Regions from separate parts of the Paraburkholderia sp. BR13439 genome, predicted to be linked through region 2. Evidence: predicted binding sites of a transcription regulator. Region 2 holds the regulator's gene; each other region holds the start of a gene.

Region 1 (6,183 bases), on a different contig from region 2:
CTGCCGCGCGACTGCGTGACGCCGAAGCGAGCCCAGAAACGACGCTGGCTCTCTTTTTTCTTCTTCCGGTAGGCAATGATCAGAACACGATCCACTGCCGAAGAGACCTCCGAGGGACGCGCCTGGAGGTGGGTTTGCGGTTGCCAGTGATTGTCGAGGAGTTCCATTTTGGACCCTTGTAGGTTGGGGGCGGATACGTGTGTGAATTTTGCGATACCCGATAAGCATCCACACCTATCCAGGTAGGTAGGTGGCGCAAAGATTCAGAATGCATAAGTTTTCCTGCGTATCTGGCAGCCCCCAACACGCACAGGAGAACGTCATGCAAACCACGATCCGTATTGGACTCCGGCAGGAATTCGACAACGAACTGATCAACGAGATGTACCGGTTGCGCGCCCGGGTCTTTCACGGCCGGCTCGGCTGGGAAATTCCGACCATCGCGGGAATGGAGATAGACGGCTACGATGCGCTCGGGCCGTACTACATGCTGATTCAGGGCGAAGACGAACGGTTGCGCGGCTGTTGGCGACTGATGCCGACCGAAGGTCCGAACATGCTGAAAGACACCTTCCCGCAACTGCTGCATGGCGCGGCCGCGCCGGTCGGCCGACATATCTGGGAACTGAGCCGCTGGGCGATCGAAACCAACGGGGAGGAACAGTCTTTTGGTTTCACGGATATGACAATTCGCGCAATTCAGGAAGTGATGCGCTTCGCACAACGCATGGGCATCACGCATTACGTCACGGTGACTACCACGCCGATCGAGCGCATGCTGCGCCGTGCCGGGCTCGATATCAGCCGGCTCGGGCCGCCGCTGCAGATCGGCGTCGAACGGGCCGTTGCGCTCGACGTCGCGGTAAGCGCGAAAACGCTGACCTCGCTATTCGGGCCGGTCGCCGACGCGGCTTGAGCCGCGCCGGAGCGTGGCCGCACCGAAATCTCGACACCTTCACCCGCGCGCGGACTCAGGAACCGAACATCCGTTCCAGCGCGTTCTCGAGATGCGCGCGCATCGCGGCGCCCGCGGCCGCCGAGTCCTTGCGGCGGATCGCGTCGAGCACCGCCATGTGCTCGGCCTGCACCACCCGCTGCCGCTCCACCGTTTTGACCAGCGACAGATTGCGCGACAGGTTCATGCTGAACAGGATCTGTTCCTCGATGAACGACATTACCGTGATGAAAAACGGATTCTTCGACGCCCGCGCGACCGCCTGGTGGAACAGGAAGTCGTCCTTCGCGCCGATGCCCTGCGCCTCGATGATGCGCTCGAGCTCGTCCCACGCATGCTGGATCGCGGCGATGTCCTGGGCGTCGGCCTTCAGCGCTGCCTGCGCGGCCGCGCCCGCCTCGGTCACGATGCGAAACTCATAGCAGCGGCGGATATCGGACAGCGTTTCGAGCGGCGCGAAGCGGCGCACGTCCGGGTCGGGGCGCCGCGCGACGGTCGTGCCAGAGCCGTGCCGCGTCGAGATGATGCCGTCGGCCCGCAATCGCGCGAGCGCTTCGCGCACAGTCGGCCGGGACGTGGCGAAACGCTCCGCCAGCGCATGCTCGGTCGGCAACCGTTCGCCTTCCTTGTACTCGCCTTCGAGGATGCGGTTGAGAATGTCGCCGTAGATCTGGTCGGGTAAGCCCTTGGTTTTTCGATCGTTCATCAGCGGACTGGCCAGCTTGTCTGAATATGGCCTGATTGTAAGGCCAACCTTGTTCCAGCTTAAGCAAACTTATGCGGTTTGTAAGCATGCAAGGCCACTCGCGCGCGCCGCCGCGCCCGCCATTTCGTCCGCGCCGGGTCTGAATATTTGGCAAATGTTTGATTTACATCCTGGTCGAGTGCATCTTTTCCGGCAATCATCTAAGCTCCATTGGTATAAAACATCAATAAACCCTGCCGCGGCTAGCAATGTGGCAGACGCTTTTTTGACGTGGAGCCGATATGTACAAACGCATCCTTGTAGCGGTCGACGGCAGCAATACCTCGCGCCGTGCGTTCGAAGCGGCGCTCGAACTCGCCAAGTCGAATGGCGCTGTGCTGCGGCCGTTTTATGTCGTCGAAAATACGCCGATGTACTTCGAGGCGCCCGGCTACGACCCGTCGATCCTGCGCAACCGGCTGATCGAGGAAGGCCAGGAGCTGCGTGCCGAGTTTTCGAAAGTGATGGCCGAGCAAGGTGTGAAAGGCGACCCGGGGGTTTCCGAGGCTTCGTCGCTCGGCGATGTCGCCGAGATCGTGCTGCACGCCGCCGCCGAATTCAACGCCGACCTGCTCGTAATGGGCACGCACGGGCGGCGTGGCTTCCAGCGGCTGATTCTCGGCAGTGTCGCCGAACGCTGCGTGCGCCAGGCCACGCTGCCGGTTCTGCTGGTACCGTCCGCCGCGGGCGCCGACAAGCAACCCGTCTGACACGGTCATCATGCGCAAGACGGTGAGCCACGACGCCGACATCGGCCGCGGCGGCTCACCTTCCCACCTTCGTCGGCGCACCACCGTCGCCAGGAAAGCGAAGCAGCGAACGCGTCACTTTGCCACCCGTTGAGGGTCATAACGGGTGGGACAATTTCACCACTACCAATAATCAATCGCGCGCAGAACATGCTGAATCCTACCGCTGTGCCCCGTTCCTCGACCCGCTCCGCCGGCTCTGCCGCGAGCGGCAGCCGCGAGTCCATGGCGGGACGCGCCACCGCACGCACCGCCGCGCGCTGCTCCAGTTGTTCGATGCGTCAGATCTGCATGCCGCAGGGGCTGTCGGCGGAGGAGCTGCCGAAGCTCGAAACGCTGATCTGCTCGGCGCGCTCGGTGCCGCGCGGCGAAGCACTGTATCGCAGCGGCGACCGCTTCGACAGCATCTACGCGCTGCGTTCCGGCTCGATGAAGACCGTGATGATCCATCGCGACGGCCGCGAGCAGGTCACCGGCCTGCGTCTTGCGGGCGAGCCGCTCGGGCTCGACGGCATCAGCGCGGACATCCATGCGTGCAGCGCCTTCGCGCTGGAAGACAGCACGGTGTGCATCGTTCCATACAGTGCGCTGAAGCAGCTTTGTCGCGAAATCGGTTCGATCCAGGAGCGCATGCACAAGCTGCTGGGTGCGCAGATCGTCAGCGAGGCCGCGCAGATGATGGTGCTCGGCTCTCTGTCCGCCGACGAACGCGTCGCCGCCTTCCTGCTGGACGTGTCGCAGCGCAATGCGCAGCGCGGCTACTCGTGGTCGGAATTCAACCTGCGCATGACGCGCGAGGACATGGGCAGCTACCTCGGCATGACGCTCGAAACGGTCAGCCGCACGCTGTCAAGATTTCAAAAACGTGGCCTGATCGACACGCGGGGCAAGCATATTCACATCGTCGATCTCGAAGGCTTGCGGCAGGTCTGAGCGGCTGGGCGGGGCTGAACGGTCGCTCGGTCCGTCTTGGCACGCCGTCTGCAAGGGGGTAAAGTTTTCAGACCGCCCCCCACGGCAACCGTGTTGCATGGAGACCCGGCCCCAATGAATCGCGACCCTGCCCCGCATCATCCGCTCGTGCAGCGCCTGCACGACGCGCGTCAAGTCACCGATGACCTGTTTGCAATCGTCAAACCCGACTACCTCTATGAACGGCCGATCCGCGAGCGTCACCGTGTCGTGTTCTATATCGGCCATCTCGAAGCGTTCGATCGCAATCTGTTCGACCAGCGTCTGTTCGATCTGCCGGCTTTCGCACCGGAACTCGATCAGCTGTTCGCATTCGGCATCGATCCGGTAGACGGTGGCTTTCCCACCGATCAGCCCAGCGATTGGCCGTCGCTCGACGCCCTGCGCGAGTATGCGATGCGAGCGCGCCGCCAGATCGACGCCGCGCTCGACGAACTCGGCAACCCGGTGGGCGATGAAGCGGCCGTGCAGTTGCTGAACGTCGCGATCGAGCATCGGTTGATGCACGCGGAAACGCTCGCGTACATGCTCCATCAGTTGCCGCTCGCGCAGAAAAACACCGCGTTGCGCGAACCGGTGGTGACACGCACGGAGCAGCGCGACGAGTTGTCGTCGATGGTCCGCGTGCCCGCCGGCACGACCGTGCTCGGCATGCCGCGCGAGGCCGGCCGTTTCGGCTGGGACAATGAATTCGGCGCGATGGGCGTGGAGGTGCCCGCGTTCGAGATCGATCGATACATGGTCACGAACGGTGCGTTCCTCGAGTTCCTCGAAGACGGCGGTTATCGCGAGCCGAAGTGGTGGTCGCCGAAAGACTGGGCGTGGAAGGAAGCGGAGTGCATCGAGCATCCGGCCGGCTGGTCGCAACGCACGTCGGAAGACGGCCGCACCGCATGGACGCTGCGCACGATGTTCGACGACGTGCCGCTGCCGCTCGACTGGCCCGTCTACGTGAGCCACGCCGAAGCAAGCGCCTACGCGCGCTGGGCCGGCAAAGCCCTGCCGACAGAGGCGCAATGGCAACGCGCGGCGCACGGCGCGCCGCACGCGGCATCGGGGAATTTCGATTTCCGCAGCTGGGACCCACGGCCCGTCGATGCGTATCCGGACAACGTCAGCACGTTCGGTGCGGAAGGTCAGTTCGGCAACGGTTGGGAATGGACCTCGACGCTATTCGAAGCGCTGCCGGGGTTCGAAGCGTTTCCGTTCTATCCCGGCTATTCGGCCAACTTCTTCGATGGACAGCATTACGTGCTGAAGGGCGGTTCGGCGCGTACCGCGCTGTGCATGCTGCGGCCGGAATTTCGCAACTGGTTTCAGCCGCACTATCAGTATGTGTATGCGGGGTTTCGGTGTGTGCGGGGTTGACAAATAAAGCGGAAGTTGAAAACAAAATTCAGCTTCCGCTTTGATGCAAGTTTCTTCAACTAATGCTTTAACCTTTCAGCAAATGCTTTAATTGACTCTTTTGTAGATAGCAGCGTTCGCCTGGAACTACAAATAGTCGCGCACGAACTGGAACAGCCTGATCTGTGCGTCCGATCGAGGCACAACCCCTAACACAGCGGAAGACACTGACGGTGGTAAATTTTCGCCCCGCTTCATCGAGCTGGTGTTTCGCAAAGCGCAGCTTCCTGGCGAAACGCAGATGAGACCGCCAGCGCTCGCCCTCCCTCTTCTCTTGTCGGCTCTGACGCAATTGCTCGACAACGTCTGGCAGTTTCCGGTAAAAGACGCTCGTTTGCACGCCCATTCGATCAGCAAGGTGACCCAGCCTGATATCAGGCTCTCTCTTCTCATAATTCTGCTAACTGCACGCCGCAACTGTTCTTCGTCCCGTTTCTGTTTGTCTGAGTTGGAATACCGGGCAAATACAATGGGCTCGCAGCGTTGCCGCGATACCCCGACGGGTCCGCGGCAACGTTATTGAACAGCGCGTTTGCCGCTTCGCTGGCGGGTTTTCTTCGACGCTGAGTCCGGCACGATCCGCGCCATCTTCTCCATCAACTCGTCGTGCTCCGCGCGCAGCACTTCGATAAACGCCGACGCCAGCCGCTCGCGTGGCCGGTGCGGCGGAAACAGCAAATACATCGGGAACATGACCGCCGGCGAGAACGGCCGGATCGCGATGTCCGGCCCGGCGAAGTCCAGCGCCACGCCCGGATGCGCGAGTGTCACGCCCATGCCGCAGCGCACCAGCTCGCAACAGATCGCCGTGTATTGCGCCTCGATCGCCAGCTTGCGTTCGACGCCCGCACGCAGGAACACCTCGTCCATCTGCGCGCGCGTGCCATCGCCGTGACACAGCGAGATAAACGACTCGCCCTCGAGATCAGCGGGCCTGATCACAGCTTTTGAAGCAAGCCGGTGCACCGCCGGCATCACGCAGACGGCGGCCACTGTCGACAGCATCTCAACTTCGCAATTCGACGCCTCGCTGATGTACACCGCCACGCCCAGATCGCAGAACTGCGACGCCGTCCAGTGATTCACCGTGCCCGACGTGTTGACGTGCAGCGACACGGTCACACCGGGATGCAGCGCCTGAAAACGCTTGATTGCATGCGGCACGAGCGTGAGGCCCGCTGAAGGCATCGCCGCGATGCGCAGACGCCCACTGCCCAGATTGCGAATCTGCGCGGCGGCGTTCGCGAGCCCCTGCAAGCCGACATATGCGCGCTCCACCTCGCGGAAAAACGCCGTGCCCTCGCTGGTCGGGATCAGCCTAACGCCGCTGCGCTGAAACAGCAGCAAGCCCGTCT
Region 2 (6,183 bases):
GGTCACTGCCGCTACTGTCTGTCCGCCCGCGAAAATCTCTGTGAAGACGCCGGCTTCACCGGCTACACGATCGACGGCGGCTATGCCGAGCGCACGGTCGCCGATAGCCGCTACTGCTTCCATCTGCCGCCGCACTACAGCGATATCGAGGCCGCGCCGCTGCTGTGCGCGGGTCTGATCGGCTATCGCACGTTGAGCATGGCGGGCGACGCCGAACGGATCGGCATCTACGGTTTCGGCGCGGCCGCGCATCTCGTCGCGCAGGTCGCGCGTCACCGGCAGCGCACCGTCTATGCGTTCACGCGTCCCGGCGATCACGCGGCCCAGCAACTCGCGCTGCGCCTCGGCGCGACATGGGCGGGCGGCAGCGACGAGGCGCCGCCCAGCGAACTCGACGCCGCACTGCTGTTCGCGCCGGTCGGCGCACTGGTGCCGCTGGCGCTGCAGGCGGTCGCGAAGGGCGGCGTGGTGGTGTGCGGCGGGATTCATATGAGCGACATTCCGTCGTTCCCGTACGCGTTTCTGTGGGGCGAACGGCGCGTCGTGTCGGTCGCCAATCTGACCCGCGACGATGGGCTTGCGTTCATGCGCAGCGCCGCGGAGACCCGGCTCGCGATCGAGACGACCACCTACCCGTTGCGCGACGCGAACCGCGCGCTCGACGATCTGCGCCACGGCAAGCTGACCGGCGCGGCCGTGCTCGCGGTCCGCTCATGATTTGTTCGCGAGCCATGGTCGCTTGATGCAGATCAAGCCGCCCGCCGCGCCGGCGTTCATTATGTAAGCGGGCACCGTTGGGCGCCCCGTCACGGTCCGAGGCGCGACGCGACGATCCGAGGAAAGCCGATGATCACTGCTGCCGAGCGCAACACCTTCCACCGCGTGATGATCGCGTCCGCGGGCGGCACCGGACTGGCGCTCGCCACGCATGTCGCCCGGCAGTTCGTCGCCGCCGATGCGCGCTTTCGTCTCGTCGACCGCGACCAGCACACGGCTCACCGCCGCGGCATACGCGCGGCACGCCGCATCCGGGCAGTGCGGGCGGGCCCTTTTATCTGTAGCAGGGGCGCGCCACGCGCGTTGACAAATCCAACCTCAGTGGAGAATCGGCATGTACCAACATATCCTCGTCGCGCTGGACGGCAGTAGCTTCTCGAAACGCGCGCTGAAAGAAGCGGTGACTATCGCCGCGTTGACGAAGGCCGTCGTGCATCCGGTTTATGTAGTCGACAAGACGCCGATCTTTTCCTATGCCGGCTATTACGACCCGCTCGCGCTAGTCGAAGCATTGCGCCAGGACGGCCACTCGGTGCTCGAGGAGGCCGAGCAGGCGTGCGCCGCCGCCGATGTGCGCTGCCGGCCCGCGATGATCGAGTCGGAGAGCCTGTCCGACGACGTCGCCACGATCGTGCTGCGCCACGGCGAGCAGGTCCACGCCGATCTGCTCGTGCTGGGCACGCATGGGCGACGCGGCGTGCGGCGCCTCGTGATCGGCAGCGTGGCGGAGCGGGTGCTGCGTTTCTCGACCTGTCCGGTGTTGCTGATGCGCGAGCAGATCAGCGAGGAAGCGCCCCAGGAGTAATCCGCGGTAGCGGGGCGCGGCGGCGTGGGAGCACTACACGAGCGCGTCGGCTGGTATCTGGATCGAGATCCTGAAACCATGGCCCGGCGAGCTGATGAACGACACGTTGCCGCGCAACTGCCGCACACGTTCGCGAATGCCAAGCAGCCCGAATGAAGTTGTTCCCTGCGCATGATCCAGCGCGACACCCGCGCCGTCATCGTCGATATCGAGCGATACGATCGGGCCCGCGCAGGTCATGTCGATGCGTACGCGCCTCGCCTTGGCGTGCCGCGCGACGTTCGTCAACGCCTCCTGAACGATGCGAAACAGCGCCGTCGCCGCGAATTCGCCGCATACCGGCTCGGCGGGTTCGAGATGCACGCTGGAGCGCACGTTGTAGCGTTTCGTGAAGTCTTCGGCCAGCCAGTCGAGCGCGGCGGCGAGTCCGAGGTCGTCGAGCAGCGGGGGGCGCAGATCGGCGGCGATGCGCCGCAGCGAAGCGGCCATCCAGTCGATCTGCTGTTGCAGCTCACGCGTTTGCGCCGCAAGCGGCTCAGTGTCGGCTTGCTTGTTCAGCTTCGCTTCGAGCAGCGCGACGCTCATTTTTAGCGCCGTCAGCCGTTGGCCGAGATCGTCGTGCAGTTCGCGCGCAATCCGTTTCTGCTCGTTTTCACGGGCGATGTGCGCGTGCGTGGATACCTGGCTTGCGCGTTCGAGTTCCGCAAGACGCATGCGCTCGGTCAGATCGCGCGTGACCTTGGCGAAGCCGAGCAGCGCGCCCGACGCATCGTGCACGGCGGAAACGACCACGTTGGCCCAGAAACGCGAACCGTCGCGACGCACACGCCATCCTTCGTCCTCGGCGCGGCCTACGGCTGCGGCGGTTTCCAGTTCGCGCGCGGGCTTGCCGGCCGCGATGTCCTCCGGGGTATAGAACTTCGAGAAATGCTGGCCGATGATTTCTTCGGGCGTGTAGCCCTTGATGCGCTGTGCGCCGGGATTCCAGCTGGTGACGCGGCCGGCGGGGTCCAGCATGAAGATAGCGTAGTCCTGCACCGCCTCGACCAACATGAAATAGCGATCCTCGACCGACACGTCCGACCCGGATGCAGCACTGGTGAAGCAGGAAGACTCGCCGCTCGATAGACCCATCGCTCCTCCGGGCGGCCACGCAAGGTCGCGTACCGCAACGCACTGAGTTATATCAGTTCAGGAGCGCCTGTTCCACCCGGCATGTCCCGCGAACGAACGTGAGGCGGGCGTCGCGCCGGTGCTCAGACCCGAGCCAGTCGTTCCGGGTCTTCTATGCGGATCGTTTTGCCGTTCGCCTTGACGAGGTGCTCGCGCTGGAACTTCGAGAACATCCGGCTCACCGTTTCGAGCTTCATGCCCAGAAAGCAGCCGATTTCCTCGCGCGTCATGCGCAGATGAAACTCCGCCGCGGAAAAGCCGCGCGCCTTGAAGCGCTTCGACAGATTCAGCAAAAACGTCGCGACGCGCTGTTCGGCGGTCATCGTGCCGAGCAGCATCATCTGGCTCGATTCGCGCACGATCTCGCCGCTCATCAGCTGATAGATGTGATGCTGCATCGGTTTGATCTCGCGACAGATCGCCTCGAGCTGCGCGAACGGAATGATGCACACGACGCTATCTTCGAGCGCAATCGCATCGCAATTCTGCTTGCCCTCGCCGATGCCGTCGAGGCCAAGCGAGTCGCCGGCAATCTGGAAGCCAGTCACGTGCTCGCGACCGTCGCGATGCATGACCACGGTTTTGAATGAGCCGGCGCGTATCGCGTAGATGCTTTGAAACTCGTCGCCCGCGCGATACAGCGCGTCGCCGCGTTTGATCGAGCGCGTCGAGCAGATCAACGCATCGAGCCGGCTCAGTTCGTCCAGTGTCAGCTCGGGCGGCATGCAGATCGCGCGCATCGCGCAGGTGGAGCAGCGCGTGACGGCGTGGCGTGCCGCCGCGGTGCTGGGCGCGACGTGGATCGGTACGACGTGCGAGGTGCGAGGCGCGTCGTGGCGGGGTTCACGGACTGCGGCAACTTGCATGATCGGCTCCTGGCGGTCAGACCCGATGCGCACGACGCGCATAGGCAATCGCTTCGATGGCGCGGCAGGCGAGCTCGAACTCCGAGGTCTTGTCGAAGAAGAAGTCGGCGCCCGCCGCTTCGCACGCGCGGCGAAACGCCGTCGCGTCATGATTGGTCAGCACGATGCTGACGATGGACGGCCGCACCCGCGATAGCGCAGCGAGCAGCAGGAGGTCGGTCTTGCCCGAGAAGCACGGGTCCAGCACCGCGACATCGGCGCGACTCGCGACGATGTCGTCGAACGCGTGCTCGACGCCCGCCGACTCGCCGGCGATTTCGATGCCGGGAATCAGCGCGATCAGGCAAGCAAGCCGGCGCCGGACCTCGACCGCATCGTCGACGAGGAAGACTCTCGATAAGGTGGCTGACGGGGCGGTGTCCATACCGACCAGTATTGGCGACCTAATCTTGGAAACATATCGGCAGCGCTTTAAGCGGTGCTAGGAGTTCAGGTAGTGGTTGTAGGATTATTCCTAGTGGGTTGCTGGCGATGTCGTCCAGCAGCGGCAGCGCCGAGCGGCGACCCGTTGACCTGCGTCAAGCCGAGTGGCGGGGCGCGCTTCACACTGTCGGTGCAAACGCGCGAGGGCACCACTTCGGGTCATGCCAGCGCTTTCAGAGGGAGTCCGACATGTATGCACGAATTCTGGTTGCACTCGACGACAGTCCCAGCGCGCAGCGCGCCTTCGCCGAGGCGCTGAAGCTCGCGAAGCTGACGGGCGCCACGCTCGAAGCCTGCTGCGTGGTGGGGCACGGCAAGTGGTCGAACAATGCCGACGTGGCTTTCGAGCCGGAACCGGCGGGCGCGGCGCAAGATTTCGCCAGCCGCGCGCTCGATGGCCCGCGCGAGCTGTTGCGCGAGGCGCAGGTGCCGGGCGGCGTGCGGGTGATCGACGCTTACGCCGAAAACGTGTCGGCGGTGCTCGCGCGCGTCGCCGACGAAATCCAGGCCGATCTGATCGTGATGGGCACGCATGGCCGCCGTGGCGTGCAGCGCTTTCTGCTCGGCAGCGTCGCGGAGTCGCTCGTGCGGTCGACCGACATACCGGTGCTGATCGTGCGGCATGACGAACAAGCCCACCCTCGGCCCTGAAGCGCCGCGCAGAGCCAGTTTCTAGCGGCTCAGGCGAGTTCGCTCAGGCGGGTCCGCTGTCGGCGCTGTCCGGGGGCTGGCTGGACGCGCGTCGCGCCGCTCGCCTGCGCGGGAATCATCAGCACCGGGCAACAGGCGCGGCGCAGCACGCGCTCGGCGACGCTGCCGAGCATCAGCCGTTGAAACCCGCGGCGGCCGTGCGTGCCCATCACGATCGCATCGGCGTGCCATTCGCGCGCCGTCTCGACGATGCGATGCGCGACGTCTTCGCCGGTGGTCGCGGCTTCGACGGCGCGGGCCGTGCCCTTGACCCCGCGTGCGGTCATCCGGCTCTGCGCGTCGGCCGCGATCCGCTTGCCTTCCTCGATGAACGCGTCCTCGATCGTGGAAGGGTCGAAGCCGGGCGCGTCGTAAGCGATGATGGGTACGTCGATCACGTACAGTGGCATCAGCTCGGCGCCCGATTCGGCGGCGAGGGTCAGCGCGGCGTCGAACGCGCGCGAGGCCGTGGCGCTGCCGTCGAGCGCGACGAATAGGCGGTGAAACATGGCGGACTCCTTAAGCGCACACTTCAGTGCGACAACAGCACCGGCACGCTCATCGATTCGAGCATCGTGCGCGTCGCGCCGCCCAGCACGACTTCGTGCAGACGCGAATGCGCGTAGGCGCCCATTACGATCAGGTCGCAGCCGAGGTCGGCCGCCTGCGACAGCAGCGCGTCGCCGACCGGCGCGCGGTCCGCGACGCTCAGCTCGCGCACGTCGATCCTCACGCCGTGACGCGCGACGGTGAGTGCGATGTCGTCGCCGGCAGCCGTGCCCTGCGGCGGACGATCGGCCGACGAATGAACCGTCAGCAGCGTCACTTTGGCCGCGTGCGCGAGGAACGGCAGCGCGTCGTGGATCGCGCGGGTCGCTTCGCGGCTGCCGTCCCACGCGATCAGCGCGTGGCGGCCCGGCGCCGCGAAGGTGCCGCTCGACGGCACCAGCAACACCGGCCGCCCGGCCGACAGCACGATGTGCTCGACGAACTGTTCGGCGACGAACGCGTCCGGGTCGGTCGGGTCGGGCTGGCCCAGCACGATCAGATCGGCGACCCGCGCATAGGGCGGCACGACGTCGTTCGCGTAGCCGTTCGCGGCGATCCACTGGCCGTCGACGTTCGCGCGCGCGAGTTCCGCGCGAAAGAGCCGCTCCAGCGCGCTGGCACGCTCGTGGCGCAGGCGCTCGTGCTCCGCATAGTAGTCGGCGGTGCCAGCCATCACGAAGAACGCGTGCCGCGGCGGTACGTACGTCGAAAACAGGCCGGTCAGCGTCGCATGAAAGCGGTGTGCGAGCTGCAATGCGATCTCGAGACGCGGATGTGCACGAACGCTCGTATCGAGGTGAACGAGAATGCTTTTGTAGCTCATCGCCAAAGCTCCGTGAC
Region 3 (6,183 bases), on a different contig from region 2:
CCGGCGTGGCGTGTACGTGCTCGGCTGCATCGGCGCGGCGCTCTTTCTGCCGGTGATCATTTTCTGGCACACGCGCGACAACATTTCCACGCTGATGCTTTTCTTCGGCTTTCTGTACGGCGTGCCGCTCGGCACGATCGGCACGTTCATGTCCGAGAGTTTCGCGACGTCGGTGCGGGGCACCGCGGTGGGCGGCTCGTATAACCTCGGGCGCTTCTGTTCGGGGGCGGCGCCGATCGTCATTGGTTTTATCGCGACGCAGTTCTCGATCGGACTCGGCTTTCTCGTGGTCGGCGCGGTGTTCTTTTTGAGCGGCGTGACTGCATTGTTCGTTCCTGACCGGCTATACGATACGCAACAGTGAATCTATAGCGACCATGACGAGATGATGTCGTGTCAAAGAAATGCCCAGGACCCGGCGCTAAATCCTGGTCGCCGGATTACCTGGGCACCAGGATGAAGCATTACTCGTTTCCGGCGACGATGTTGGAGATGGTCCAGTTATTCGTCGTTACGAGCACATAATCGCCATTGACGCCTAGCCATTTATGCCCGCGCGGCGGCGCATTGAGGCCGTGTCCGCGCCAGTCGTCCATCATGAAATTGTAATGACGGTATTCGGCCGGCACACGTTGGCCTTTATGCCAGTCACGATGCGGAATCGACGGCATTACCTGCTGACGGCCCGTACCGGCCATCTGGCCGCCCTCGTCCTGCGGCTGCGGTCCAGCCGCAATCGCGAACGCCGACACCCCGGCAAACGACAAGGCGACGAGTTGCGCAACAAAGCGATTATTCATGTTCGAACCTCCGTGCAGTGGAAGAAACCTCCGGGCATTCACGTGATTGACGTGAAAAGTAATCGTCCAGCTACTCGCAGATTCATTAACTCGAACTTCATTGCAGCGATCGCTGGTCTATCGAACGTAATCCTTGCAAATCGCGAGATGCCAAATTCGATATTTCAGGCCTGCCTCTAAGTCGTTAAAAAGTATAGTAAAAGGAAGTTCGACTTCAAGCCGGACCGCCTGGCGGCGGCGCACGCGCGCGCCGCTGTCGCTCGCTCGCCACTTCAGCGAGCGGGGCGGCATTCGCCACTCACCGTCAAATCGATCCGCGTGGCTGATCAATAGTCGACCGCATCGCGAATGATCGGGCAGGTCATGCAGTGACCGCCGCCACGTCCACGGCCCAGCTCCGCACCGACGATCGTAATCACCTCGATGCCCTGCTTGCGCAAGAGCGTGTTCGTGTACGTGTTGCGGTCGTATGCATAGACGACGCCCGGCGCCGCGCACACGAGGTTCGCACCGCTATCCCACTGCGTGCGCTCGCGCTGATAGTCGCTGCCGCCCGCCTCGACTACGCGCAGATGCTTGAGCCCGAGCGCCTCGGCGACGACATCGGTGAACGGCTTGTTTTCGGCGTGCAATTCGACGCCGCTCGGATGACTGCTCGGCCGATACGAATAGGTGCGCGTCTTCGCCATGAAGTCCGGGGCCACCAGCACGCAATCGCGATCGGCGAACGTGAACACGGTATCGAGGTGCATCGCCGCGCGAATCTTCGGCATCGCCGCGACGATCACGCGCTCGGCCGCGCCCTTCTTGAACAGCGTTGCCGCCAGTTGACTGATGGCCTGACGCGAAGTGCGCTCGCTCATGCCGATCAGCACGACGCCCTTGCCGATCGGCATCACGTCGCCGCCTTCCAGCGTGGCGAGACCGTGATCCTGGGTCGGATCGCCCCACCACACGTTGACCTTGCCCGCGAAGTCGGGGTGGAACTTGTAGATCGCCGTGGTCAGGATCGTCTCTTCGTGACGGGCCGGCCAGTACAGCGCATTCAGCGTGACGCCGCCGTAGATCCAGCAGGTCGTGTCGCGCGTGTACAGCGTGTTCGGCAACGGCGGCAGCAGATATTCGGTACCGCCCGCCGCTTCCTTCGCAACCTCCAGCGCCTTGCCGCCGTGCGCTTCCGGGAAGTCGTGCGTGGATAGCCCGCCAATCAGCGTTTCGGCCAGCTTGCGATTGTCGAGCCCTTCCAGATAGCTTCTCAATTCATCGATAAAGCCGAGGCCGACCTGGTTCGGCACCACCTGGTTGTCCAGAATCCACTTCTTGCCTTCGTGCACCGCGACCGTTTCGGAGAGAAGATTGTGCATCTCCACCACTTCGACGCCACGGTCGCGCATCTTCGTGACGAAGTCGAAGTGGTCGCGCTTCGCGTTCTCGACCCACAGTACGTCGTCGAACAGCAGTTCATCGCAATTGCTCGGGGTAAGACGCTGATGCGCGAGCCCCGGTGCGCAGACCATCACTTTGCGCAGCTGCCCGACTTCGGAGTAGACGCCCAATTCACCCGCTTTCGCGTCCGTGTTCGCCATGATGACCTCCTGAATATCAGTGGTGACCCACTCTGTTCAATCTGATGTCGTTAGATTGTGATCCTTCCGGTTACGAGGGCGTAAATGCCGATGATCGCGCCAATGACGATGACGGTAAAGATGAACCAATCGGAAATGATGAAAACGTTCTTGCTCTGCTCTCGTCGCGCCCAAAAATAAAGAGCTGTGCCGGGCGCGTACAGCACCGCGGCAAGCAGAATGAATTTCAGGCCGCCCGCGAAGATCATGAATGCGGTATAGATCACGGCGATCGCGGCCATGATCAGGTCGCGCCGGCGCTCGTCGGCGCGAAGGTCGTAACCGTCGCCGCGATTCGCGTTCATGCATCCGAACACCGCGACGAGCAGGTACGGAATCAACGACATCGCGCTCGTCAGATTCAACATCAGCGCGAATGCATCGCGCGAGAAGTACGTGCTGATGACGAGCAACTGCACCACGATGTTGGTCAGCCACAATGCATTAGCCGGCGTCTTGTTGACGTTTTCCTTGCCGAAGATCGCAGGCATGTCTTCGGTCCTCGCCGCCGAGAACAACACTTCGGCGCAGATCAACGACCAGGCCAGATAAGCGCCGAGCACCGAAATCAGCAGACCTATGCTGACGAAAACGGCGCCCCAGTGACCGACCACCGCTTCGAGCACCGCAGACATCGACGGCTGCCGCATCGCCGCAATGTCCACGCGCTCGAGCACCGCATAAGGCAGCATCGTCACGAGCACCATCAGCGAGGTGACGACGACGAAGCCGAATATCGTCGATTGCCCGACGTCGGAGCGCTTCTTTGCATAACGGGAATAAACGCTCGCCCCTTCGATGCCGATAAACACGAACACGGTGACCAGCATCGTGGCCCGCACCTGCTCGAAGATATTGCCTTCGAGACCGCCGCCGTAGAGGTTGGCCTGGAACAGGTCCATCCGAAAGCCGAACAACAGGATCAGAATGAACACCAGAATCGGAATGATCTTGGCGACCGTAACAATACTGTTGATGAAGGCCGCCTGCTGCACGCCTTTCAGGATCATGTAATGAAATAGCCAGATGCCGATCGAAGCAACGACGATCGCGACGACCGTATTACCCTCGCCGAACACCGGAAAAAATGCGCCGAGTGTCGACTTGATCAGCACCCAGTAAGAAACATTGCCGATACAACTGCTGATCCAGTAGCCAAATGCGGAAAGAAAGCCCGGATAGTCGCCAAAGCCCGCTCTCGCATACGCAAACACGCCGGCGTCCAGTTCTGGCTTTCTTTCCGCCAGCGTCTGAAACACGCGCGCCAGCATATACATGCCGGTGCCCGCAATCAGCCATGCGATCAGGGCGCCCAGCGGACCGGTGGCGTCGGCGAAGGTACGCGGTAGGGAAAATATCCCGGCTCCGACCATGCCGCCCACGACCATCCCGGTGAGTTGCATTTTTGAAAGCTTTTGTGGAGTGGACGCCATTCGGATTCCTTTTTAGTGACCCAACACGGATCTTTAATCAGATTCGAACGAAACGTGTCTCTCGGCCAATCTTGCTGTCGATCAGCCGCGTTACTCTGCAACCACCACACGAAAAGAATGGTCTGTCCGCTGACGTTTGTCAATTTATCGCCGCTCGCATGGATAAGTCGCATTCAATATCGATGATTTAACAATGATGCGACGTGTCGCATCACCAACGCGGTTTTCTCGAATGATGGGGAATCGCTGAAGCGAGCTGAAAATGTGGTCGCTCAGAACTACTGATAAGCGGCCGAGCGACAGCTCGGAATGACGCGCGAACGTCATCAATGGTCCAAACCTGATGACGCTTTCGCAGTGGCGGGTTTCGGGTCCAACTATGATTCGCGCAACTTCCTCAACGTCAGCCGCGCTTCGAGGCCGCCGCCAACGCGGTTGTGCAGCGTGAGCGTCGCGTCCATCGCGAGCGCGAGTTGCCGCGCGATCGCGAGCCCCAGCCCCGTGCCGCCCGTTTGACGATTGCGCGAATCTTCGAGTCGCACGAAAGGCTCGAACACCGTCTCAAGCGACTCGGCCGGAATGCCGGGACCGCGATCGAGCACCGACACGGTCGCCTCGCCATCGTGCAACGCGCCGATCTCGATCTGCGCGGCGCCGGCGTACCTCAGCGCGTTATCGACCAGATTGCCGACGATGCGCTTCAACGCCTGTGGACGCAACCTCAGCGACTGGCCGAACTGGCCCTGCAGCGACACTTGCTGACCGGCGTCCACGTAATCGCAGACAAGGCTATCGAACAGTGCATCGGGATCGATGCGGCGCGGCACTTCGGTCGTGCCGTGCATCGTGCGCGCATAGGTGACCCCTTCCTTGACCAGCGCCTCCATTTCCTGCAGGTCCTGGCGCAGCTTCGCGGCTTCGCTGTCGTCGTCCATCGTGTCGACGCGTAGACGCATGCGCGTGATCGGCGTCTGCAGATCGTGCGAAATCGCCGCGAGAATCTGCATGCGCTCGGTCATGTACGTGGCGATCCGATCCTGCATCGCGTTGAACGCGCGCGCGGCGCGCGCCACTTCGGACGGACCGGCTTCGGGCAGACGCTCGGCCTTCAGGTCGGGGCCGAGCGTGTCGGCCGCGACGGCGAGCTGATTGAGCGGGCGCGTCGCGAGCCGCACCGCCAGCCAGCAGCAGGCGCCGAGCACGAGCAATTGCAGCGTCAGCACGAGCGGCAGCCAGCGCGACAACGGTGCGCCGGGCATCGGCCGCAGGTCGATGGTGAGCGGCGTGCCGTCGCTCAGTTTCAGGTGCACCTGCAGACGCTCGCGATCGCCTGGCACCGCGTTGACGGTCAACGGATATCGCGTGCCGATGCCGTCGCCGATCGATTGCGCGACGCGCGCCGACAGGCTTGCGTCGACCGGTGCGCCGGCCACGCCCTCGCCGAGCACGAACTCGTAGCTGCGCCGCGCAAGCCGCGGCAGCCACTGGGCGCGCTCGTCGGGCGGCAGATGGTCGAGCAGCGCGACCGAGCTCGCCACTTCGCGCTCGATGTAGCCCATCATGATGTTGGTCATCGTCTGGTCGCGCTCGGTCATCGTGAGCCAGAACGACAAAGCCTGCGCGAGCGCGAGCCCGACGAACAGAATCACCGCGAGCCGCGCGAACAGCGTGCGCGGCCAGTGCGGCCAGCGCAGCAACGACGGTGACGCAGAAACGTTCATTGCGGATCTCCGATCGCGGTGACCGCTGCCGAAAACACATAGCCCTCGCTGCGCAGCGTCTTGATGTAGCGCGGCTCGCGCGCGCCGTCGCGCAGGCGCTGACGCAGGCGGCTCACCATCAGATCGATCGAGCGGTCGAACGGATCGGCCTGGCGTCCCTGGGTCAGGTTCAGCAGCTGGTCGCGCGTGAGCACGCGCTGTGGGTGATCGAGAAACACGCGCAACAGACGGTACTCCGCGCCGCTCAACGCCACTTCGGTGCCGTCCGCGTCGAGCAGATGGCGCGCGGTCGTGTCGAGCCGCCAGTCGCCGAAGCACAGCATCGGCGCCGACTCCGTCACTTCCATGCCGGGCGGCAGCATGCGCGCGCGGCGCAGCACCGAGCGGATTCGCGCGAGCAGCTCGCGTGCGGCGAACGGTTTGGTCAGGTAATCGTCGGCGCCCATTTCGAGCCCGACGATCCGGTCCGCTTCCTCGCTGCGCGCCGTCAGCATCAGAATCGGCACCGCGCGGAACTTGCCCGCGCGCAGCTCGCGGCACAGCACGAGGCCGTCTTCGCCGGGCAGCATCAGGTCGAGCACGATCAGGTCGGGCGCGCCGTTCT

Evidence for each region. Region 2 encodes FNR, which switches genes on or off when oxygen is low (the NO sensors DNR and NnrR bind a similar motif). Its sites were predicted from a motif close to TTGATNNNNATCAA; they were not measured.
Region 1: AB3X96_RS19445 (universal stress protein) is a predicted target of FNR. The motif match lies at 1,820-1,833, and genes of this name have one in related genera.
Region 3: AB3X96_RS26705 (basic amino acid/polyamine antiporter) is a predicted target of FNR. The motif match lies at 3,988-4,001, and genes of this name have one in related genera.

The regions. Positions count from the first base shown of each region.
Region 1 covers NZ_JBFPKN010000009.1:154,399-160,581, reverse strand. The annotation lists gene AB3X96_RS19460 (hypothetical protein) at 1-167, opposite strand, end outside; gene AB3X96_RS19455 (acyl-homoserine-lactone synthase) at 323-916, shown strand; gene AB3X96_RS19450 (FadR/GntR family transcriptional regulator) at 972-1,661, opposite strand; gene AB3X96_RS19445 (universal stress protein) at 1,943-2,410, shown strand; gene AB3X96_RS19440 (helix-turn-helix domain-containing protein) at 2,726-3,382, shown strand; gene AB3X96_RS19435 (SUMF1/EgtB/PvdO family nonheme iron enzyme) at 3,497-4,789, shown strand; gene AB3X96_RS19430 (LysR substrate-binding domain-containing protein) at 5,345-6,183, opposite strand, start outside.
Region 2 covers NZ_JBFPKN010000011.1:114,668-120,850, forward strand. The annotation lists gene AB3X96_RS22070 (zinc-dependent alcohol dehydrogenase family protein) at 1-717, shown strand, start outside; gene AB3X96_RS22075 (hypothetical protein) at 712-999, opposite strand; gene AB3X96_RS22080 (universal stress protein) at 1,112-1,582, shown strand; gene AB3X96_RS22085 (PAS domain S-box protein) at 1,616-2,716, opposite strand; gene fnr (fumarate/nitrate reduction transcriptional regulator Fnr) at 2,839-3,621, opposite strand; gene AB3X96_RS22095 (response regulator) at 3,638-4,045, opposite strand; gene AB3X96_RS22100 (universal stress protein) at 4,294-4,755, shown strand; gene AB3X96_RS22105 (universal stress protein) at 4,785-5,303, opposite strand; gene AB3X96_RS22110 (universal stress protein) at 5,327-6,166, opposite strand.
Region 3 covers NZ_JBFPKN010000015.1:34,267-40,449, reverse strand. The annotation lists gene AB3X96_RS26720 (MFS transporter) at 1-364, shown strand, start outside; gene AB3X96_RS26715 (RcnB family protein) at 465-800, opposite strand; gene arcA (arginine deiminase) at 1,127-2,386, opposite strand; gene AB3X96_RS26705 (basic amino acid/polyamine antiporter) at 2,437-3,858, opposite strand; gene AB3X96_RS26700 (ATP-binding protein) at 4,236-5,579, opposite strand; gene AB3X96_RS26695 (response regulator) at 5,576-6,183, opposite strand, start outside.